Regions from separate parts of the Caballeronia sp. LjRoot31 genome, predicted to be linked through region 3. Evidence: predicted binding sites of a transcription regulator. Region 3 holds the regulator's gene; each other region holds the start of a gene.

Region 1 (7,661 bases), on a different contig from region 3:
AGATTGAAGCGGGTACGGTCCACGCCGACATGGTCAGTTTCCCGGTCAACGAGCTGCTTCACCGGCTGAAGAATGAGTTCAGCTTTCAGGCGCAAGCAAAGGGAATCGTTCTGCACGTCGCTACCTGTAGCCTCACGCTATACAGCGACCCGCGCCTTCTCGAACAAGTGATCCGGAATCTGCTGTCGAACGCCTTGAAATACACCCCACACGGCAAGGTGCTGCTGGGCTGTCGGCGACGCCACGGGACGTTGAGCATCGAGGTATGGGACACGGGGGTGGGGATCGCCAAAGACGAACTTCAGGCGATCTTCCAGGAGTACCATCAACTCGATAACCCCGCGCGTGAACGGAGCAGGGGCTTGGGCCTCGGCCTGTCCATCGTCCAACGACTCGCGGATTTGCTGGGTCACCGATTGCGGGTGCGTTCCCAGCTCGGCAAGGGTTCAGCATTCGCTATCGAGGTCGATCTTCCGCCGCCGGGCACCCCGCCGCAGTCTCAACGCACGCCCTCGTATGCGACAGATCAAGAGGCGATTCGAAGCGCGCGCCGCCCAGGCATGATTCTGGTCATCGAAGACGATCCCGAGGTGCGCGAGGCGCTTGAGCTCGCGCTCAACGAAGAGGGGCATCATGCGGTGGGCGTACCCGATGGTGTCGCCGCGCTCGAATGGCTGGCCCACGGTAGCGTCCTGCCCGACCTGGTACTGGCGGACTACAACTTGCCAAACGGCATGAACGGAGTCCAGGCTGTCGTGAAGATGCGCGATAAGCTGCGTAGCGAACTTCCCGTGATTATTCTGACCGGCGACATCTCAACGGAAACCTTGCGCGACATTGCCTTTCACCATTGTGAACAGGTCGTCAAACCGGTGAAGTTCGAGGAGTTGACGCACGTCATCCAGCGTTTGCTGGCAACCTCGCAAGCTGCGACGCCTATGCCCGCTGCTCAGCCTGTGGAGACTGCAGGCGATAAAGATTCGCCGGTCATCTTCGTCGTCGACGACGATGCTCAGGTGCGCGGGGCAATTCGCAGCGTGCTCGAGGACGCGGGCCGGAGCGTCGAGGACTTCGCGAGCGCGGAGGCATTCCTGGAAGGCTGGCACCCGGGGCGCGAAAGCTGCCTCCTGCTCGATGCCTCTTTGCCCGGCATGAGCGGTCTCGAATTGCTGCAGCGACTTCACGACGCGGGCCATTGGTTGCCGGTCATCATGATCACCGGGCACAGCGACGTACAGACGGTGGTGCAAGCCATGAAGGCGGGTGCATTGGACTTCATCGAAAAGCCCATTGGCCGCAGTGAGCTTCTTCAGAGCATTGACCGGGCGTTTGAAAAGTCGGTGGATTCAAACAAGTCAATTGCCTGGCGGCAAAGCGCAGCCGATCACATGGCGGACCTCACCGCCCGGCAGCGCGAGATCATGGATCGTGTCCTTGCCGGCCAGCCCAGCAAAGTTATTGCAACGGCTCTCGGCATCAGCCAGCGCACGGTTGAAAACCACCGCGCCGCGATCATGAAGAAAACGGGCTGCAAATCGCTTCCGGCGCTGGCCCGTCTCGCACTGGCTGCCGCGTGGGGGCACACGGATGGTCAACTCGGGCAAGGCGGCCCGGCAGCGAGTGCTCTCGCGAGACCGTAGGCGTGCTGACGTAATGGATCTTGTCGAGCCCGTTACCGGGCCGGGGAAGATGGGCGGCAAGCTATCGTTCGCGGCATATGTTGGCCGCTCGTATCCTGACTGGGAAAGGCCCTGCCAATGTCATGACAGGTGATGGTGGAATGTGCGCCGCCATTGGTCGCGCGCGTGGTCAGCCAGGCGGATTACAGCTTTGCCACGGGCCGCGAATCCGATCAGTTGATCTGAATCAATTGACAAAGTAGAGTCAGCTTATACGCTGCAAACGCAGCAGTCGGTTGCTTGCCTTCGGTTGCTTGCCTTCGGTTGGCTTCGACGAAGCCGGATATGCATCGGAACGCATGTTTTTACAACACAGTTATCATGCGATTCGCCTGGTTGCATAAACCATCGGACCATGAAAGATTAGGGCACAACGTCGAATGACAGACGACTCCATCTCGGCCCAGGGTTTTCGGCCTTCCATCTATGCAACACCATTTCAACGCAGCGGCGATGGCGCTGCCGTGGAGTTGCTGTCAGTTTCCGAACAGGATGAATTGATCGGCATTTCAAGGCTTATCAACGTTCGGCGTCATACCGTGCTTTATCCGGAGGGAGGGCAGGCGCTGTTCGTCTACAACATCGTGAGTGGCGTCGCGCAAACATACCAACTTCAGCCAAACGGGGACAGGCGAATTACCTCCTTCCTGTTTCCCCGGGACTTGCTGGGGCTTAGCGAAAATGGCACTTATGTTGCGACAGCGCAGTCGCTTACGCCGGTCATCGCCTACAAGATTCCGATCGATGCGCTAGGGGCCATACTCGAGCGCGACCCGCGACTGGATATCAACTTGCTTTGCAAGCTGTGTCATGAACTTCGCCAGTCGCAGCATCATACGATTACCGTCTCGAAGAACGACGGTCCGGCGCGGCTCGCGAATTTCCTGCTCTGGATAGAGCGGGCTTATGTGACGCCCGGTCAACCCGTCGGAGAACTCATGTTGCCAATGACGCGGCATGACGTTGCCGACTACGTTGGCTTGTCAGTCGAGTCCGTCAGTCGCGCGCTTCATTCACTCGAATCGCAAGGAGCAATCCTTCGGAACGGACCGCGCTTTATCACGTTGCTGGACATCAGCAAACTTCGCAGGCTGGCAGGACTGGAATAACGGTCGCCGTTTCGGGGTTCACCGCTTTCGTCGATCACCATAAAGGCAACGCGATGCTGATGCGAAGCCCACTGCCAGGCGCGTTCCCGACCGAGATTGTGCCGTTCAGCCGATGGACGCGTTCGCGCATCCCCAGCAGACCAAACGATGTCGGGCTGGGCGTGGTTCCGGTCGCCAAGCCTTGCCCATTGTCCTCAATGTGAACGACGCACGTCTTGCCCGCGCGCGCCAGTTCAACGCTTACCTGCGTCGCAAACGAGTGCTTGGCCACATTGGTCAGTGCTTCCTGGACGATTCGGAATAGGGATGTCTGGGCCGGCTCGCCCAGATCCATGTTGCCGATCTCAATGCGCGCCAGGACATCAATGCCGTGTCGTTTCGTGAAATCTTCGATGAACCATGCAAGCGCGGGCTGCAAGCCCAAAGTGTCGAGTGGAATGGGGCGCAGGCCGCTTGCGATTCTTCGAACCGAATCCATCGTTCGATCGAGCAAGTCGAGCATGTCCTTCGTGTAAGGATTGCGTCGCGGCTCCGAGTGTTGATCAGGCCCGAGGTCGCGCTCCGTATTGACGAGGGCCATTTTGAGAGCGGTCAGTTGCTGCCCGAGATCGTCGTGAAGCTCGCGCGCGATGCGAACCTGCTCCTCTTCCCGGGCAGCCTCGATGCTCGCTGACATCAAGCTGATGTGTTCGAGGTCGGCGAGGCGTTTGCGCTCGGTCATGTCACGCGTCACTTTCCCGAAACCTATCAAGGTGCCCGCCTGATCGCGGATCGCGGTGATGACCACGTTCGCCCAGAACTTCGAACCGTCCTTGCGTAAGCGCCAGCCCTCACTTTCCGACGTTTCGTTCGCGGCTGCCTTGGCGAGCTGGGTAGCCGGATTTAGGGCCGCCTGATCCTCAGGCGTATGAAAGACCGAGAAGTGGCGCCCGATAATTTCATCGGCGCGATAGCCTTTCATCTTCTGCGCACCGGCATTCCAGCTTACGACGACACCCGACATGTCGAGCATCAGGATGGCGTAGCCGTCGATTGCCTCGACCAACATCCGGAAACTCGCATCGCTTGCAAGCAGCAGATCGACATGCGGTCTGTCTCGTTGCGGCGACTCTTTGGCTTGGTTGTTCATGGGCATTGCGCGAGGGCAGTCATACTGAATCGCCGCATGAGCGGCAGGGATCGTTCGACACTGCGAGCGATAAAGACTGACACGCCCACGACAAGCGGCGCTGTGATAGCCCGCCGAGCGTTCCCGCATTGTTACGGGCAGTGGCTTGAGCCAGCATTGATTTGAATCAATTTTGCCCTTGCGCATGAGAGGGGGAAACAGATGATGAAGTGGTGAACAGCCCTCTCCGGCGTCCTTTGAGGTGCACGCATTTACTCGTCAAATACCTCGTTTTCGGCTTCAATCGAATCGGACTCGATGCATTGCACATGCCAGCGATCCAGGCGCACTTTCAAGTTCGATTCGCCATGCCACACCACATGTCCAAACTGGCCTTCGATCAGGCGAATACGGTCGTCCAGATCGAGTCCGGTCAAGGTGCACAGTGCGTCTGCTGAATCCGGGTCGCAGATAAACGTTGCGCTCGGCGCGGTGCGCAAAAGGCCCCAGGACGGAATGTCGACGCCGCTGTGCATTTCCCGCGACCAGTGGTGCAATTCCAGATCCACCCAAAGGACTGCAAACGCGTCGGGGTCTGCGGGTTGGTCCAACTTGATCGTGATACGCATTGTGTCCTCCGCAACTTCAGGTTAGTTACTCAATACCCATTGCACGAGCGTGCGGGCGTCTTCTCGCGAAAGCGGGCCACCGCGATCCGCTGGCGCCGGCATGGCCATATCGCCCCAATGTGCGGGGCCGCCGACCCGCAATTTTTCTTCGAGCATCAGAGCGGCGTTCGGAACGTTGCGATAACGCTCCGCGATCTGCTGAAACGATGGCGCAAGAAAGGGTGAGTCGACGGTATGGCAGAACATGCAGTGTTGCTGATCGACGAGTGCGACCGGCTCCGGCGACGCGAGCGCTTGCATCCCTGCGCACAGTAAAAGACCCGCGATACCGGCCTGACGTGATAGCTGAAGTGGCTGCATCGACAGGCTCCAAAAGTGACGCAACGTCATCGTTCAATGAGACATGAATACCGGGGCGATCATGCTTTCGAGCATGGTTCTGGTCACGCCGCCAAGCACCCGTTCTTCGGCGCGTGCGTGACCGTATGCGCCGAGCACCAGAAGATCCGAGTTCGTATCGGCGAGGGCATTAAGCAACATGGCGCCGGTGCTGACGCCGGATACGTGCAGCAATAAAGTAAACCCGGCGCGTACGTTTTGCCGTTCCAGATAGGCCGTCAGTTCGAGTCCGGCCGTCTCCCCTTCTTCAAGATGCCGGATCACGCAGGCAATCTTCACTAAACGCGCACATTGCAGAATGGGAAGGGCGTCCTTCACCGCGCGCGCGGCTGCCCGCCCGCCATCCCATGCGATCAACACCGAGTCGCCGAAACGCTTCACACGCCCCGCATACGGAAGCAGCATGGCCGGTCGACCGCCGCCCATCAACAGGTCTTCCAGGAAATGCCTTGCGACATACGCCGCCGGGTCCGCTGGATCTTGTTGACCAAGAATCAACAGGTCGGCATGGCGTGCGTGCAACGTGGCGTTTTCGATGGCAGGGCCGGGCGGTGCGCGCCACTCGCCGTTGATGCCCGCGCGCTGAGCCTCAGCCGCGAAATGGTCTTGAGCCCGCTGCTGCCGTGCTGCGCTCTGTGCTTCGTTGACGGCCAGGTTCAGGCTTTCGCCACGTCTGAACAGAGGCCGCAGAAGGTCCTGACACACGACATAAAGTCCGATCAGGTGCGCGTCGTGCTTGAGCGCAAAGTCGACGGCGAACGCCACGCGCGCGTCACTGCGCTGGCTGTCGTCGATATGTACCAGGATTGTCTTATAGCTCATCACGAGTGCTCCATGGGTGAGTCAGTGAAGGCGCCCGCATCAATCCGGGTCGTGAACTCCTGATAAGAAAGTCTATGAGCTGCTACTGCGCGCCGATTGATGTAGATCAAGTGCGAGCGGGCGTCGCATCGCGGGCAGACTGGTTGATATAGGTCAACGGCCAGCCGAGTCCCACGCCTAAATTGACATTGACCATGCGGCGCTCTTCGCGCCTTGGTTCATACGGAATGAGGACTCGATCATGGCAACCGAATTCGCTCGCCCGCTCGCCTCGGGGGTAAATCTTGACCAGGATGGCGTGCTGTCACTGACGCTTCCGAAGAAGGCGCCATCGGAGCAAAAACGCCTTCAGATCAGTTAAGCCGTTGGCGCGCGGTCTGCCGCGCGCTTTATTTGTCGCAGAGGATTTTATGAAAACCGACCTACAGTTGAAGCAGGACGTGGAAGAGGAACTGGACTGGACGCCGGAAGTCGATTCGTCGAGCTTCGTGGTTGAAGTGCAGGACAGCATTGTGACTCTGCTCGGTCATCCGGCAAGCTATGCGGAAAAACTCGCCGCTGAAAAGGCGGTGCAACGGGTGTCTGGTGTCAAGGCCACCGTTGCCCAGGCGGAGGTCCGTCTGCCGCCCAAGGATGTGATGGGCGATGCCGATATCGCCCGGGCTGCCAATTCGATCTTGCAATGGACGGTCGGGCTGAAGGAAGGCGCCGTGAAGGTCCAGGTTGAAAAGGGTTGGGTAACGCTGCGTGGCGATGTCGAGTTGAACTGGCAACGTTATCGCGCAGCACGGCGCATTACGCACATGCGCGGCGTGACGGGTGTCACAAACATGATCAAGATGCACGGCGGTCTCGCTCCGTCCGACGTCGGTGAACAGATCAGTCGGGCCCTGCTGCGCCACGCCGAGCGCGAGGCCAAACACATCGGCATCGAGGTGCATGACGGTGTCGTGACCCTGAGTGGCACGGTAGGAAGCCACGGCGAACGGGAGGCCGCTCGTGGCGCTGCGTGGTCCGCGCCTGGCGTACACGCGGTGGTCGATCACCTGGTGGTGGAATAGGTGGAATAAAGGACAGGCGCCAAGACTCTCAAAGAGCAAGTGACAAGCGCCAGCTGGACCGTCACCGGTTGGGGTGAGGAATTAAAGCATCAGTTCCGGCACGTTCCGCACTCTAAAATCTTTGCAACCGGGCGCGAGGCAGCACTCGACGGTCTTCGCGAAGTCTAGGCATTTGCAGCACTCGCATGGCTGATGCAAGTCAAGCTTGCGTCTGGCCTCATGTGCGCGCTTGCGGTCGGCTCAACAGGATGAACGGGATGAACGGGATGAACGGTGTGCAGCGTCACGCGTGAGCTTGAAAATGAAAGTAGCGGCTTCCAGTACGCGCGCTCGCCGAACCTGGTCTGGGGCACATCGGTGTCGAAGAACAGCGTTCGCGCGCATTCTTCCGGTAGCAGCGGATCCTCATTCGCCAGTTGCTTCACGAGGACTTGCTCGTCGGCATCGCTGAGTCTTTGCGGGTCCAATTTCCGTTCCCTGATACGACGGAACAAACTGGTGGTGGACGCGTGGAAGTCGAGGATAAGCACCGGGACTGACAACGCTTGGGCAAGCTCAAAAAAGCGCTGCCTATGGTCGTATTTGAGGAAACTTGCGTCAACGATCACACTGTAGCCACCCTCGATAGCCCGGCTGGCCAGAGTGCGGAGCCTGATGTAGTGAGCATCGATTGCGGCGTGTGTGTAGGCGGTACGTGGCAGGGTTTTGCCCCCGGCGGCCTGAAGCGGCCGATCACGTTTGCGCTCGGCATCGCTTGAAATCCGCACCGCGCCGATGAACGGCGCCAGTTCTGCCGTTGCCACTGACTTGCCTGATCCTGATAGGCCATGACACAGCAGAAGCGTTGCATGTTG
Region 2 (7,661 bases), on a different contig from region 3:
TCACGCGGGGCATCATCATTCTCAAGACCGAGCCGATTGATCTCGTCGAGACGGCGCGTCGAGCTATTGAAGCGATGCGTCCGGAATTCGAGGCTTATACGCATGAAATCACATTGGCTTTTCCAACCGGTGTGCTACCCATCAACGGTGACGCGATGCGGGTCGAACAGGTCGTGACCAACCTGTTGGGTAACGCGATCAAATACACGCCGCACGGCGGTCATATCCGGATTTCGATTGAGCGCTATCTCGACGACGCGGTCCTGACCGTGGTCGACAGCGGCATTGGCATGACGGCCGAACTCATTCCGACCATCTTCGATATCTTTGTGCAGGCCGAACGCTCGCTGGATCGCAAGGCCGCGGGTCTCGGTCTTGGCCTCGCGCTGGTGCATCGTCTGGTCGGATTGCATGGCGGCGACGTGCGCGCATACAGCGAAGGGCCCGACCGGGGCAGCAAGTTCGTGGTGCGCCTGCCCGCCATGCCGCGCGGCACGGTGGCTGAGGAGCCGGTGCATGTGGCGCTTCATTGCGCACCGTCGCTCGGCGCGATGCGCGTGCTTGTGGTGGACGACAACCTTGATGCGCTGGAGAGCAGCGCTGCTTTGCTAAGGATCGACGGACACGAGGTGCAGACCGCGCGCGACGGTCCATCCGCGCTTCTCTGTGTCGAACAATTCAAACCTGAGGTGGTGTTGCTCGATATCGGCCTGCCTGAAATGGATGGCTACGAGGTCGCTCGCCGGATACGTTCGATGCCGGGTCAACACGACACCTTGCTGATTGCCCATAGCGGGTACGGTGAGGAGGAGCATCTTCAGCGAGCTACGCAAGCGGGTTTCGACCACCACCTGATCAAGCCGGCCGACCTCAGCCAGTTGAGCGCCCTGGTCGCGTTGTGCCGTGATAGGCGCGGTCGCTGAGTAGCCGCCATGCGGCTCCTGGCGCGCTAGTGGTGAGCGTGTTGAAGCAAGGGAACGGACGTCATAATGGACTTGCCTGCGTTCAAGTAACCGCCAAGCGGCGAAAGAGCACAATCTTTGCGCTATCCAGAACGACCGCCAGCACGACTGCGGCGCCTAACACGCCGGCAATGAGCTGCAGCGGCAACGCCGTCATGAGCAGTCCATTTGACGCAAGCGCCGTAATGATCGCCACGTCTGCGACCGAGGACGCGACCAGCCATCGTCCGGGCGCGGAGCTCCACATACGCTGCCGTTCCCGTGCGACATAAAACACGGCCTGTCCGCTGAATACCAACGTGACGACGGCAACGGTTCGCAGGGCGTCGGTATCAAGGCCCAGTACGAACTTGCCGGTCGCGAGCGTTCCTACGCAGAAGAGCAGATCGATCATGCCCATTGCAATGCCCGCCAGCGTCAGGTTGCGTATATGCCAGATGTTCGGGCGCGGCGAGGGCCGCACATTATCGGTGGATGACGACATGGCGAGAAAGTCGCCCGTCACCATCATGAGCACCATGAGTGCGGGCGTCAGTATCGCGTGACCGGTCATGAGCAGGCCGGCCGCGAGAAACAGGACCTGCACGATCTTGTGGATGATCGAGCGTAACGTATAGGTCAGGATGCGCTGGAAGGTGGTGCGGCCTTCCTCAACCAGGGCGACGATGCCACCCAGACCCGCCTCGGTCAGCACGACGCCTGCCGCCGACTTCGCCACGTCGGTGGCGCTCAACACCGCGATACCCATTTGCGCCTGGCGCAGCGCCGGCGCGTCGTTCGCTCCGTCGCCGCACATCCCGACGATATGGCCGTGCTTCTGCAGCACTTTGACGAGCTGGTATTTGTCCTCTGGCAGGACACCTGTGTAGATCGAGTAGGACTCTGCATCGATGTCTTCGGGCAACGGTGTGGTGGCCCAGGTTTTCCCGGAAATGCCGACCAGGGCAGCGACGGTTTCGGCAGTCTTGCGAGCGTCGCCCGTCACCATGACCGTTCTCACACCGAGCCCGCCGAGCTGAGTGATCAGCGCGGCAGAGTCGTCGCGCGGCGGGTCGCTGAGCCCGATTATTCCAGCCATGACGAGGGCTCCGGGTGGGCCCGAGGCCACGGCCAACACCCGTAATCCCTTCGCCTCAAGTTTCTCCGCTTCCGTTGCGGCGGCCGCACAAGAGGGCGTCAACGAATTGATGGTCGCAAAGGCTCCCTTTACAACGTGCAACGACGCGCCGTCCGGCGTGCGCAGCGTAGCCTCGGAGCGCTTCAAGGCCGGATCGAACGGCACGAACTTGACCAACGCCGGCGCGTCCGGGATCGGCTTGGCTGAGGACGCGCCGCGAATGGCGGCGTCGACCGCGTCCTGGCCACCGTCCGAGCTCGCCAGCGCGGCGAGCGCAAGCAGGTGAGCTTCGTCGAATGGCGGCATCGGGCTGATCGATACGACCGCAAGTTCGTTGCACGTCAGGGTACCGGTTTTATCGGAGCAGAGAACGTCGATACCGGCTGCTTCGTCGACTGCCGAGAGGCGCGTCGACAGAACACCCCTGCTCGCGAGAGACCGGGCGCCGACAGCCGCGGCCAAGGTGAACATCGACGGCAACGCCACAGGAATTGAAGACAGGATCGCGACCAGAAGCAGAGGCACCATCTCACTGATCGGCATGGAGACGAAGAACGAATACACGCCCAGCAGAACAGTCACGGCTCCGTTGAACAGTACAAGGTTACGCACGACTCGCAATACGGTTTTCTGTTGCGAGCTCTCCGCCGTGGCGGTGCGAACGAGTTCCGCTGTCCGTCCAAACTTGGTGCGTTCGCCTGTTGCGACCACCTTTCCAAGGGCTTCGCCACGTCGCACGAGTGCGCCCGCGAACGCATGAGCACCCGCGCCCGATTCGATTGCCACCGACTCGCCGGTCAGCATCGACTGGTCCAGCAACACGGAGCCGTCGATCAGATCGACGTCGGCTGGGACAACCGTCCCGAGCGAAAGCTTGACGATATCGTTAGTCACCAGGCCGGCAGCGGGCACGGTCTTCCATTTGCCGTCACGACGGACTGCGGCCAGCAACGCAAGACGCGAGCGGAGCGCGTCGACCGTCGCCTGAGCCTGACTCTCCTGAAAGAGCCCAAGACCCGCGTTGAACAGCAGGAGCAACAGGACGATGCTCGCGCCAACATAGTCTTTCAGCGCCACTTGAAAAATAATGGCGACTTCAAGCATCCAGGGGACAGGTGCCCATAATTTCTTGGCCGCCATCCAGAGGGGACTCTGGCGAACATCGGCAATCGCATTCGCGCCTTCGGTCTTCAGACGATGCTCGGCCTCCTCAGTCGTGAGGCCGGATGGCAAGGCGGCGATGGCATGGTCCTCGGGGCCGGGCGGCGGGACCGGGCCGTGGTCGTCGACCACTGCGCTTAAGTCATGTTCTCCCGAAAGACCGGAATTGTCGCCGGCTTGCGAGTTGGTCGACGACTGAATCATTAGATGCTCCAAGCGTCCGCGAGCGAATGCGGACTATGTCAGGTCGGCGTGCCGATGCGGATCGAATTACGCGGTCGAGTTAGATCAGAGGGCTGCCGTGGCCGGCGCTTCGTTGGCAGGTGCAGCGCCTTCGTGAAGGTCCAACCGTGCAGGCTGATGCGCTTGCAGGATTGCACGGGCGCGCGCCATTTCTTCGGCCGGGCCGTTCGCCATGACAATAAATCCATTGGCCTGGAGCGCGGTCTCGTAATGGATCACGTGATCCTTCGGAACGCCCGCGTTGAAGAGCGCGGCGCCCAGGGCACTGACACCGCCTACCACCACCGCGCCTTCGAGAGCGGATACCACGATGGACGCAAGATAGCCGACTACGACGACCGGCCCGATGATCGGCAACGTCAGGAAGACGCCGCCGAACAGGGCGCCCCATAGCGCTCCCCAGAACGCACCGTACTTGCCCCATATCTTCATGCGGTCGCCGGTATTGTAGAAACCGACCACTTTTTCTTCAGTGTGATAGCCCTTGCCGACCACACTGAAATGTTTCATGTCGAAGCCGTTTTCAATGAGCTTTCGGACAGCCGCATCGGCTTCGGTGTGGTCATTGAACGTGGCGATCAGAACGTCGTTGCCGGTCATTTGCTTCTCCTTTTAACGCGTTGAACAAGGCGCAAAAAGGTTCGCGGGTGCAAACCCTTCTGCGCCAGTGTGTTTCGATGGTACCTACATAGTCCGTGCATGCGCAGGCTCGGAAACTACTCAGTGCGTGCCGTGCGCGGTACGGTGATAAACGCGTTGGCTGATCTCTACAGGTCGTGAAGGGCCTCGAACGCCTTGAACAGGACGCGCGGATCGAACTTGCCCTGGTAGACGGCCGGCGGCGTCCGCGCGATGTCAAGCAGGCGATAGACCGCTGCCTGCGCCGAGCGAATCGAATACTCCACGGTGAAGACAACGTCATCCGGCAATTCGCAAAACTGGCCGGTAAAAGCCAGATTCACCGATCCCTGCGGCACGACTTCCGGCCGGTCGCCGTGTTCGCGCGGCATGAACTGACTGGTAATGAAGGGCATCAGGCAGGGGATGCACACGGCGTGGTCGAGAACAGAAGCCGCGTTGCCAGCGCGCAGATGCCCTAGTACCTCGGTCATGATCTCGCGGCCAGTGCACTCGGCCATCGGTTTCTTCACGAAGTCGCCGGGGCGATCGATATAGAGGCCGTATCCCCAGAACACCTGCACGTCGCTCGGCTGGCCGATGAAATGCGGTTGATGCGGCAGGACGATCGACATGAGCCAGTTCGAATCCGCGAAGGTGATGAGCCCACCTTCACCAGGGACATTGCCAGTGAAATCCCGGACCAGGTTGAAGAACGCAGGATCATGCAAGGTGGTCGTGAACGACAGCCACTTCGATTCATCGACGTGATCAGTGAACACGTTCGGGCGGCCGAAAGCGGGGCGGTTCAGCGCAATTCTGTTCCAGAGTGCCCAGGAACAGGTGCCGGCGCTGCTGCCGTCCAGCACGGCCGCGCGATCCATACCGCCGAGGGTCGAGCCTTCGGTCATTGAACCCAGCGTGACAATCACCGCATCGCGCGGCCCGACCGGGATTGAAACGCTACGCCCCTCGCGCTCGCAGACGATTCCCTCCACGCGCGTTTCACCGTTGGCTTCGTTGAGCACCAGATCGCTCACACGCGTGCCGAACTGGAACTGGACGCCGCGCTCGTCGAGCCATTTTCTCAGCGGCCGGACCATCGAGTCGTATTGGTTGTAAACCGTGCGCATGATTCCGTGCAACTGGTTGAACCCCGACACCATGTGCACGAAGCGCAGCAGGTAGCGCTTGAATTCAACCGCGCTATGCCATGGCTGGAACGCGAAGGTCGTGCACCACATCAGCCAGAAGTGGGTCTTGAAGAAGGCCGGGGCGAAGTGGTCCGCTATGCGGCTGCGGCCGAGCATGTGCTCTGGTTCGATCGCAAGGCGTTCGAGCGTGAGGATGTCTCTTTCAGTGAGCCCGAACTCGGGCTTGTCGATTCGATGACCGTCGCGTACCAGGCGAGATTTCGACGCCGTCTTCATCGTTTCATTCCAGTCCACGATTTCCTGCGTGACGGTCTTGCTTTCATCGAGCGTAGGGATCGATGAGAACAGGTCAAACGTACACACGTACTTGCTCTCGAACATGCGGCCGCCGCGCAGGACATAACCGTCCTGGGCCGAGCCCGCTGCGTCCAGACTTCCGCCTGCTACGCCAAGCGCTTCGAGTACCGTGATATTGCGGCCCGGAACATCGGCATCGCGAATCAGGAAGGCGGCCGCGGCCAGCGATGCAATGCCGCCTCCCACCAGATAAAACTTGCTGTCTTCGGAGGAGAACGGCATGGCAGGGTCCGTATCCGTATCCGTATCCGTATCTGCACGTTGCATGGGATCACCCGGGTTGGATTTGTTAAGCGATGGGCACGAAAGCACTGCTTTGCAAGGTAGCCTTCCCACTTAAACCGGGGTTGATACAGATCAACGAGCGGGGCCATGCAGTCCCTATGCTGAATCAGGTCAAACGTCGAAAAGCCTTGCAAGGGCGCACAGACGCAACACCGACGGCACACAAGCAGCAGGGAGAAAACGCCTCATGGACCAGACGCACAGCAGTTTGCCGCTCAAGCCCGTTTCCGCCGATGCGGTCGTTGGTCAATCCGCCATTCAGCCCACCACCCAGCCCGGTAGCCGCAAGCTCAGCTTGCCGCTTCTCACGGGTGTTGTGATCGCCTCGATGATTGGCGGCGGTGCCTTCAATCTGCCGCAGAACATGGCCCAGGGCGCAGGACTGGCGGCAATCGTGATTGCATGGATGATCACGCTTGTCGGCATGTTATTTCTGTCGAATACGTTCCGCACGCTAGCCGATAAACGCCCCGATCTGAAGGCGGGCATCTACTCGTATGCGAAAGAAGGCTTCGGCTCCTTAGCGGGCTTCGAGATGGCCTGGGGCTACTGGCTGTCCGCCGCTTTCGGCAACGTTGCATTCGCCGTGCTGATCATGAAGACGGTCGGCTATTTCTTTCCTGTGTTCGCAGCGGGTAACACCTGGCCGTCGATTGTCGGCGCGTCGCTGCTGATCTGGGTCATGCATTTTGTCGTGCTCTATGGCGTAAAGCGTGCAGCAGTCCTGAGCGTGATATCGAGTGTCTTGAATATTGGCACCATCACAGTGGCCTTGTGTGCGATGGCGGTGGCGATCAAGGGCGGCATGTTCTCCTACGACTTCTGGGGCGCCCAGGAGCATTTGGGCAGCCTCCTCGCGCAAGTCAAGAGCACCATGCTGGTTACCTTATGGGTGTTCATCGGCATCGAGGGTGCGGTGGTGGTGTCGGACCGCGCCAGCAAAACCTCGCAAGTGGGGATCGCGACTTTTCTCGGCCTGACGGTCTGCACGATCCTCTATTTCCTGTTGTCGGCGCTGCCGTTCGGCGTGATGCATCAGGCGCAGCTGGCGGGGCTCGCTTCACCGTCGGCAGCTTATGTGCTGAAGGCGGCGGTGGGCGACTGGGGCGCGGTGTTTATCGTCGTCTCGCTGCTCGTGTCGCTTTTGAGCTGCTGGCTTGCCTGGACCATCCTTGTCGCAGAGTTGCCGTTCGAAGGCGCGAAAGACGGTGTATTCCCGAAGTTTCTCGCTGAAGAAAACCGTCACCATGCCGCCGCGCCGTCGCTATGGGTATCGAGTGCGGTCATGCAGCTCGTGATCTTCGTGGTGCTGTTCGCCAACGACGCCTGGATGTGGCTGATCTCGATCACCGGAATCATGATTCTGCCGCCGTATCTGGCCAGCACCGTTTTCCTGTGGCGCTTCGCGACGCAGTCGAAGTTCGCACCGACCACCGGCGAGACCTCGAAAGAATCGATCTGGACCGGCGTGCTTGCGACGGTCTATTCCCTCTGGCTCGTCTATGCCGCGGGACTGCAGTTCCTCCTGATGTCCACCATTCTCTTTGCACTCGGCTTTCCCGTTTTCTGGTGGGCACGGCGCGAACATGCGGCCGGCGAGCGGGTGTTCACGGGACGTGAGGCATCGGTCGCGGGCGTGCTGGTCATAGTGGCAGGTGTGGCTGTCGTCTTGTTCAGCCGGGGCATGGTGAAGATCAGTTGAGGTCGCGAACGACTCGATACGATTCCCAATACAAGGATCAAGATGCTGTATGACCAGATGTT
Region 3 (7,661 bases):
TCCGAACACGAAGCGCATCTGGACTGCTGCCAACATAGGATGAATAGCGCCGGCGAGAGTCAACTGTATCCACAGGCACGCCCGGACGGTTGATTTGAATCAAGCGCATGGAGGGGTATGCGACCGGTATGGGCACCGTGCCGCCCATACCGGTCATGGCGCTCACGACACCTTACGCAGGGTCGGCAAACTGCGCGATCACCTGCGGATTTTCAATGGTCGACGTGTCTTGCGAAACCGCTTCGCCCCTCGCGACCGAGCGCAACATCCGGCGCACGACCTTTCCGGAGCGCGTTTTCGGCATCGCATCGCCGAAGCGGATTTCCTTTGGTTTTGCAATTGGACCGATCTCTTTGCCGACCCATGCGCGCAATTCGTTGGCGATACGTTTCACGTCGGCACCGGCGGGCCGTGGACCTTTCAGCACGACGAATGCAACGATGGCTTCCCCGAAGGTTTCATCGGGGCGGCCAACGACCGCCGCTTCGGCGACCAGCGGGCAAGATGCCAGGGCCGACTCGATTTCCATCGTGCCCATGCGGTGACCCGATACATTGAGTACATCGTCAACGCGGCCGGTGATCGTGAAATAGCCGGTGTCGGGGTCGCGAATCGCACCATCTCCGGCGAGATACAGATTGCCTCCCAGTTCGTCGGGGTAATAGCCTTTGCGAAAGCGCTCCGGGTTGCCCCAGACGGTGCGGATCATCGACGGCCAGGGCTTGCGGATGACCAGCACTCCGCCTTGCCCGTTCGCGACCTCATTGCCGGTTTCATCGACGATCGCGGCATCTATGCCGGGCAGCGGCAGCGTGCAGGAACCAGGCACGAGTGGTGTAACGCCTGGCAATGGCGTAATCATGTGACCGCCTGTTTCGGTCTGCCAGAACGTATCGAGCACGGGGCACCGCCCGCCGCCGACATGCTCCGAATACCACGTCCACGCGCTCGGGTTGATGGGTTCACCGACCGTGCCGAGGATGCGCAACGTGCTCAGGTCGAAGCTTTCCGGATGCACCGCGCAATCCGCTTCAGCGCTCTTGATGAGGGACCGGATGGCAGTCGGCGCGGTGTAGAAAATCGTCGCCTTGTGGCGCTCGATCATGTCCCAGAAACGGCCCGCGTTCGGATAGGTCGGCACGCCTTCGAAAATGATCTGGGTCGTGCCAACGGCGGTCGGCCCATAACAAATGTACGTATGCCCCGTGATCCAGCCGATGTCGGCGGTACACCAGAAGACATCGTCAGGCTTGATATCGAAGGTCCACTTCATGGTGACCGCAGCCCACAGCAGATAGCCTCCGGTGCTGTGCTGCACACCCTTCGGCGCGCCGGTGGACCCGGACGTATACAACACGAACAGTGGATGCTCGGCGCTCACCCATTCGGGCTCGCAGGTATCCGGCTGTGCGTGCTCCAGTTCATGCAGCCATGCATCGCGGCCGCCGATCCATGGAATCCGGCCACCCGTGCGCCGATAGATGGCGACGGTCTTCACGGCGTCCGTGCCGTCCATCGCAAGCGCGTCGTCCACAATGCTTTTCAGCGGCAGTGTCTTGCCGCCGCGAACCTGCTCGTCAGCGGTGATGATTGCTACCGCGCCGACGTTCGTTATGCGCTCATGCAGCGACTTCGCGGAAAAGCCGCCGAACACGACGCAATGCGGTGCGCCGATGCGCGCGCAGGCCTGCATCGCGACAACCCCTTCGACTGACATCGGCAGATAGATGACGACGCGATCGCCTTTCTTCACGCCGCGTGCGCGCAGTGCATTCGCGAGCCGGCATACCCGGTGATACAACGCCTGATACGTGATGTTCGAAACCTTGCCGTCGTCGGACTCGAAGATGATCGCGGTCTTGTTCGCATTGCCGGCGGCCAGATTGCGGTCGAGGCAGTTGTACGACGCATTCAGTTCGCCGTCTTCGAACCACTTGTAAAACGGTGCGTCCCGGTCGTCGAGAATCTGCGTGAACGGACGGCGCCAGGTCAAATGCTCGCGCGCAAGGCGTGCCCAGAACGCTTCGTGATCCTGGCCCGCCTCAGCCACGAGCGCGCGATAAGCGTCCATGCTTTCAATCGCGCTGCGGCCTGCCGGAGCAATCTCCTGGGCAGGGACGAGAGGGGTCGATTCGATGGTAGACATGGTCTCCTCGCTTTAATCATGGATCGTGAGATCGGCGAGCCAACAAGGATCGTCGGTTGACAAGGGGTTCTTGATGAAGGGCTCTTGATGACCCCATGACGCAGCAGGATGGGCACCCCATGCGCTTGTCGAAAAAGCGTGGCCGCTATCCGACGTTATCCGACTATGAGATGTCCAGTGGATATCTCATTGATACAAGTCAAGCGGACAGGTCAGCGCCATGGCTTCACCTACGCTGCGTGATCAGATCGTCCATCATCGGCACGATCAGCATCGCCGAAAGCGGCCGGGTCGATATGAAATTCCATGGGCACGTCCGTTTGCTTCGCTTAAACCCCGGCAAGCTTCTCGCTGTCGAGAATGTGTACCTGCTTGCCGTTTGTATCGATCACCCCTGCGTGCTGCAGCTTGGAGAACATCCGGCTCACGGTCTCGAGTTTCAGCCCGAGATAGCTGCCAATCTCTTCACGTGTCATCCGCAGATTGAATTCCGCGGAAGAGTAGCCGCGCGTTTTCATTCTCGACGACAGGTTGAGCAGGAACGCCGCAACGCGCTGCTGGGCGGTCATGGTGCCGAGCATCATCATGAGCCCGGATTCACGCACGATCTCGCCGCTCATCATGCGATGCACGTGCTGCTGCATGGCCTTCACGTCGTGGCAAAGGTCCTCCAGCAAGTCGAACGGGATGACACACACCTTGCTGTCCTCGAGCGCGATTGCATCGCAATTCTGTTCATCGGAGCATACGCCGTCGAGTCCGAGCGGTTCGCCTGCAATATGAAACCCGGTGACTTGCTCGTGGCCGTCGCGATGCGTGATGACCGTCTTGAAGCAACCGACACGCACGGCGTAGATGCTTTTGAACTTGTCGCCGGCGCGGTATAGCGTCTCGCCGCGTCGTACAAGCCGCGTGGAGCAGACAATCGCGTCGAGCCGCGCCAGCTCGGTCGCGCTCAGGAGAGGCGGCATGCAGATGGAGTGCAACGAACAAGCGGAGCAGTTCGTGTCCGCACGAGCGCCCGGTGGCGGCGAACTCGTGGTGGAGGAGCGTGCCAGATAAGCAAAAGGCGTCGAGGTTGAAGCGGCGGGCGCGCAAGCGATAGCTGAGGTCATGCCTGTCTCCAGAAGAGTCGGACGATCACTGAATGGATGGACTGAGGAGCTGTGCGGATCGGGCGCGCAACGAGTGAGAGACGGTCATGCCGGCTCGCAGCGTATGCGCTCGCGGCGGTGCTTATTGGCCAGTCGCACGATGGTGTCGCGGGCCAGTTCGTACTCGCCGGTCTTGTCGAAGAAATAGCTTGCGCCGGCGCGCTGGCAAGCAGCACGAAATGCCGGTCCCGAATGATTGGTCAACACCATGGTCAGGACAGGCGACGTGGCGCGCGCCAGTGATTCAACGATCTCCATGCCGCTGCCACCCGCCAGATGCGGGTCAACGATCACGAGATCGGCGCGGGTCATGCGGATACACCCCAGCGCCGAGTCCGCTTCTTCGGACTCGCCCACGATCACCACACTGTCCAGCGCGCCAATCAGGGCAGAGAGGCGGCGGCGCACAAGGCCCGAGTCATCGACGAGGAAGATCTTCAGCATGGAGCGCAACCGTTTGAGTTCATGCCTCGAAGTATGTTCGAGGCTATCTCAAAATAAAATCGGCGAGCGGCCAGACATGATGTAGGGGTTTTGGAAGGGCTGTAGGGATCGGACTACACGCTGGCGCCAAGCGTATTGGGCGGGGGTATTCGGGCTTTCAGGCGCGTTTTTAGGCGATCTTTCAGGCGTCGCAGTCGTCGTCGAAGAGCTTGTGGCGCATGGCATAGCGGACCAGCGCGGTGTCGTGCGGCATCTGCATTTTTTCGAGGATGCGCGTTTTGTACGTGCTGACCGTCTTGGCGCTCACCGACAGCGCCTGGGCGATTTGCGTGATCGTTTCACCCGCCGCGATCCGCCGGAATACTTCGAATTCGCGGTCGGAAAGCCGCCGGTGCGGCAGGTCGTCGGCCGGATCGTTCAGGCTTTGTGCGAGCCGCTCGGCCATCGCGAGGCTGACGTACACGCCGCCTGCCGCGACTTTGCTCACGGCCGTGACCAGTTCAGCGCTCGCGCTTTCCTTGGTCAGATACCCCGATGCCCCCGCCTTGAACGCACGCACCGCGTATTGCTGTTCGGCATGCATTGTCAGGACCAGGATGCGCAGCGACGGTTTCTCGTCCTTGATCTGCTTGAGCAGTTCGACGCCGTTCCTGCCGGGCATCGACAGGTCGAGGACCAGCACGTCCGCTGGGGTGGCGCGGATCATCGCCATGGTGGAAGCGCCGTCGCTGGCTTCACCAGCGACCTCCAGGCCATTCGCGCTCAGCAGGATATGGCGTAGCCCGTCGCGTACGAGGGCGTGGTCATCGGCGATCAATACTCGGGTCATTGCAGCGGTTCTTCCTCGGTGTTTTCTGGATTGCTGGAGAAAGGCTCGTCCTGTTGCAAGGTCGCCAGCGGGAATGTCACGGTCACAGCAAACCCTTGTCCGATGCCGGACTCGATCGAGACCGACCCGTCCAGCCCGTGCGCCCGTTCGCGGATGCCGATAAGACCAAACGACTTGCGCCCGGCGTCGGCACGCCCATGTGCGCCTATGCCGTCGTCGGCAATGCGCAGGATGCAGCGCTCACCTTCCAGATACAACGCCAGATTGACATGGGTAGCTTGCGCATGACGCGCCACATTGGTCAGCGCCTCCTGCACGATCCGGAACACGGCGGTTGCGCCGTCGCGGCTGAAAATGGTGTGCCTCGCGTCGATCCGCCGCTCGACGTCAATGCCGTAGCGGTTCGTAAAGTCGATCGCCAGCCAGTCGATGGCCGGGACCAGGCCCAGGTCATCGAGCATCACCGGGCGCAGGTCGGCGGCTATCCGGCGCATCGAGGCGACGGTTGCGTCGATCAGGCGCTGCATGCCGCGCAATTGCGCGCGCGCCTCGGCGTCCGTTCCGGGGCTAAGTTCGAGCGAGGAGATATCCATTTTCAGCGCGGTCAATTGCTGGCCCAGGTCGTCATGCAACTCCCTTGCAATACGGGACTTTTCTTCCTCGCGGATACTCAGCAAATTCGCGGAGAGCTCCCGCAGTTCCTCGTGCGAGCGCTGCAGCGAGCGTTCAGCGTCGACTTGCGCGCTGATGTCGCGCAGCATCACCGTGTAAAGCTTGCCGGTTTCATCGCCGAATTGGGAGATCGATGCTTCGAGCGGGAACTCACCCCCGGTCGCGCGCAGGCCGTACAGGATGCGCCGCCCGCCCATTTGCCGGTCGGACACGCCGGTGACGCCGAACTGGCGCACATGCGCTTCGTGACCGGCGCGAAAGCGCTCGGGAACGAAGCGGGCAAGGGAAGTACCGAGCGCGTCGGCGGCCGGGCAGTCGAACAGACGTTCGGCCATTGGGTTGAACATGACGATTCGCTGGTTTTCGTCGATGGTAATGATCGCCTCCATCGACGAGCGGATGATGCCGCGCAGTCGCGCCTCGTCAAGGCGTGTTGAAGCCGGTGTCGCGGCGTTTGCGGCGTTTGCGGCTTTCGCGGCCTTCGCGCCGTGGCGCCTGAACGCCATGAAGGCGGCGCTCGCGGTGAACAGGAGGGCACCGGCCATGCCAACCATGCCCGTTAGGCGGGTCTGTCGGCTGGCGCCGCGCTGCAATGCGGTCTGCGATGCCGTGTTACGCCGTGGCGCGGACATGGGGTCTCCGGGGAAGGGGGAAATGCGTGCCGCCAGGGTCGGGCGGTTGTGCGGATCATACCGTGCCGCGCCGGACGTGATTTGTGCGGCATACCCCCGGCCGCGTGAATTGATGTGGATCAAGTGGCCGGCGGGCCTGCACACGGACACTGAAGCATGAAGGACATCCGGGGAGCGGGTCATGTACAAACGAATTCTGGTAGCGCTCGACGGCAGCGTCAGCGCGCGCCTTGCACTTGAAGAGGCGCTCAAGCTGGCGCAGGTCGTCGATGCGGAGTTGATGGTGGCGTGCGTTGTCTCGCACGACTTTTGTGATCTTGTGGGCGGGGTTATCGGAGAAGAGGCCAGAGAAGAGGCGGGCGAGGCGGCCGATAGCGGCGCGCATTGGCAGCTCGATCATGTGCGCGACTTGTGCGATCGCAGCGGGGTACGCTGCATTACTCAGATCATTGATGCACACGGCGCAAGCATCCCGGGCGCCCTCATGCAAGCGGCCCAGGCGTTCGAAGCGGATCTTATCGTGATGGGGACCCATGGACCGCGTGGCACGCGCCGGCATTTGATCGGCAGCGTCGCGGAAACAGTTTTGCGTTCGAGTCATGTTCCGGTCCTCACCGTTCGTGACGATCAGCGCGACGATGAACACGGTGCGGCACTCGCGCTCTGGCGCATTCCCTAACGGCCCGACCGGCGGCGCTCATGTGGCGCTCATGCGTCGGGCCGGACCGGGACGGTCCCGCCCTTACTGATAAAGACGCTTATAAAGACGCGTCGGCAACGTCCGGCGTGCTGCTCGCTTTGCGCGGTTCCTTTTTTTCCGCGGAATTCAGCGGTACCAGCAGCACTGGCCGGGTCGAAATCCGCAAGAAACGCTCGGCCACGCTGCCCAGCACGAGCCTGCGCCAGCCGCGCCGCCCGTGCGTGCCCATGACCACGAGATCGGCGCTGAAATCTTTCGCGGCGGCCGTGATCCTTTGGGCAATATCGTCACCCAAAGGATCGACTTCAACGACGAGCGTCGAGCCTTTGACACCCGCGCGCAGCATCTTGGCGGCCGCGTCGGCCAGCACTAGCGCCCCCTCTTTGACAAAAGCTTCGCGTACGAGCGACGGGTCGCAGGCCGGCCCCGAATACATCAATTGCGGCACGTCCACCACATAAACCGGCTTGAGTTCCGCGTCGTGTTCGTGAGCGAGTTCCAGGGCGGCGTCGAGGGCGTGTTCTGACGTTTCGCTGCCATCGATAGGAACGAGAATGCGGTTGTACATGAAGAATCTCCTTGGTTCTAAACCTGGTTCTAAAGCAACATCAATGCGACATCAATACGGGTACGGGCATGGACTCCAGCATGGTGCGCGTCGCGCCGCCCATCACGAGTTCCTGCCAGCGCGAGTGGCCATACGCGCCCATGACGATGAGATCGGCACCCAGGTCCGACGCGCGCGAAATCAGCATGTCGCCCATCGGTACGTCGTTGACGCCGTCGATTGCCGCGACTTCGGCCTTGACGCCGTGCCGGGCCAGCAGGAGCGCGATGTCGGCGCCTGGAATGCGGTTGTCGCCTTGCGACTCGTTGAGCCTGACGACGGTGACCCTTTCGGCGCCCTGCAGCAGCGGCATCGCGTCGTGGACAGCGCGGGCCGACTCGCGGCTGCCGTTCCACGCAACCATGATGTTCGCGCCAAGCGCCGGAAACACCCCGGTGTAGGGAATGAACAGCACAGGGCGGCCCGCGGTCATGACGAGCGTTTCAGGGAAATGATCGGCGATAAATGATTCCGGAT

What was found. Region 3 encodes FNR, which switches genes on or off when oxygen is low (the NO sensors DNR and NnrR bind a similar motif). Its sites were predicted from a motif close to TTGATNNNNATCAA; they were not measured.
Region 1: ACSQ8V_RS26975 (universal stress protein) is a predicted target of FNR. The motif match lies at 5,843-5,856, and genes of this name have one in related genera.
Region 2: ACSQ8V_RS25025 (oleate hydratase) is a predicted target of FNR. The motif match lies at 5,960-5,973, and genes of this name have one in related genera.

What each region holds. Positions count from the first base shown of each region.
Region 1 covers NZ_CAXURX020000002.1:1,939,823-1,947,483, reverse strand. Annotated here, with positions in the region: gene ACSQ8V_RS27000 (chemotaxis protein CheB) at 1-1,640, shown strand, start outside; gene ACSQ8V_RS26995 (Crp/Fnr family transcriptional regulator) at 2,060-2,788, shown strand; gene ACSQ8V_RS26990 (PAS domain-containing sensor histidine kinase) at 2,823-3,917, opposite strand; gene ACSQ8V_RS26985 (DUF3564 family protein) at 4,169-4,525, opposite strand; gene ACSQ8V_RS26980 (c-type cytochrome) at 4,547-4,885, opposite strand; gene ACSQ8V_RS26975 (universal stress protein) at 4,919-5,746, opposite strand; partial or broken gene ACSQ8V_RS26970 (Hsp20/alpha crystallin family protein) at 5,997-6,107, shown strand; gene ACSQ8V_RS26965 (BON domain-containing protein) at 6,157-6,807, shown strand; gene ACSQ8V_RS26960 (AAA family ATPase) at 6,972-7,661, opposite strand, start outside.
Region 2 covers NZ_CAXURX020000002.1:1,473,581-1,481,241, reverse strand. Annotated here, with positions in the region: gene ACSQ8V_RS25040 (chemotaxis protein CheB) at 1-923, shown strand, start outside; gene ACSQ8V_RS25035 (HAD-IC family P-type ATPase) at 1,006-3,444, opposite strand; gene ACSQ8V_RS25030 (general stress protein) at 3,529-4,083, opposite strand; gene ACSQ8V_RS25025 (oleate hydratase) at 4,251-5,879, opposite strand; gene ACSQ8V_RS25020 (basic amino acid/polyamine antiporter) at 6,085-7,599, shown strand; gene speC (ornithine decarboxylase) at 7,642-7,661, shown strand, end outside.
Region 3 covers NZ_CAXURX020000003.1:1,187,055-1,194,715, forward strand. Annotated here, with positions in the region: gene acs (acetate--CoA ligase) at 173-2,146, opposite strand; gene fnr (fumarate/nitrate reduction transcriptional regulator Fnr) at 2,476-3,261, opposite strand; gene ACSQ8V_RS34010 (response regulator) at 3,346-3,744, opposite strand; gene ACSQ8V_RS34015 (response regulator) at 3,926-4,573, opposite strand; partial or broken gene ACSQ8V_RS34020 (histidine kinase) at 4,570-5,934, opposite strand; gene ACSQ8V_RS34025 (universal stress protein) at 6,059-6,556, shown strand; gene ACSQ8V_RS34030 (universal stress protein) at 6,636-7,145, opposite strand; gene ACSQ8V_RS34035 (universal stress protein) at 7,186-7,661, opposite strand, start outside.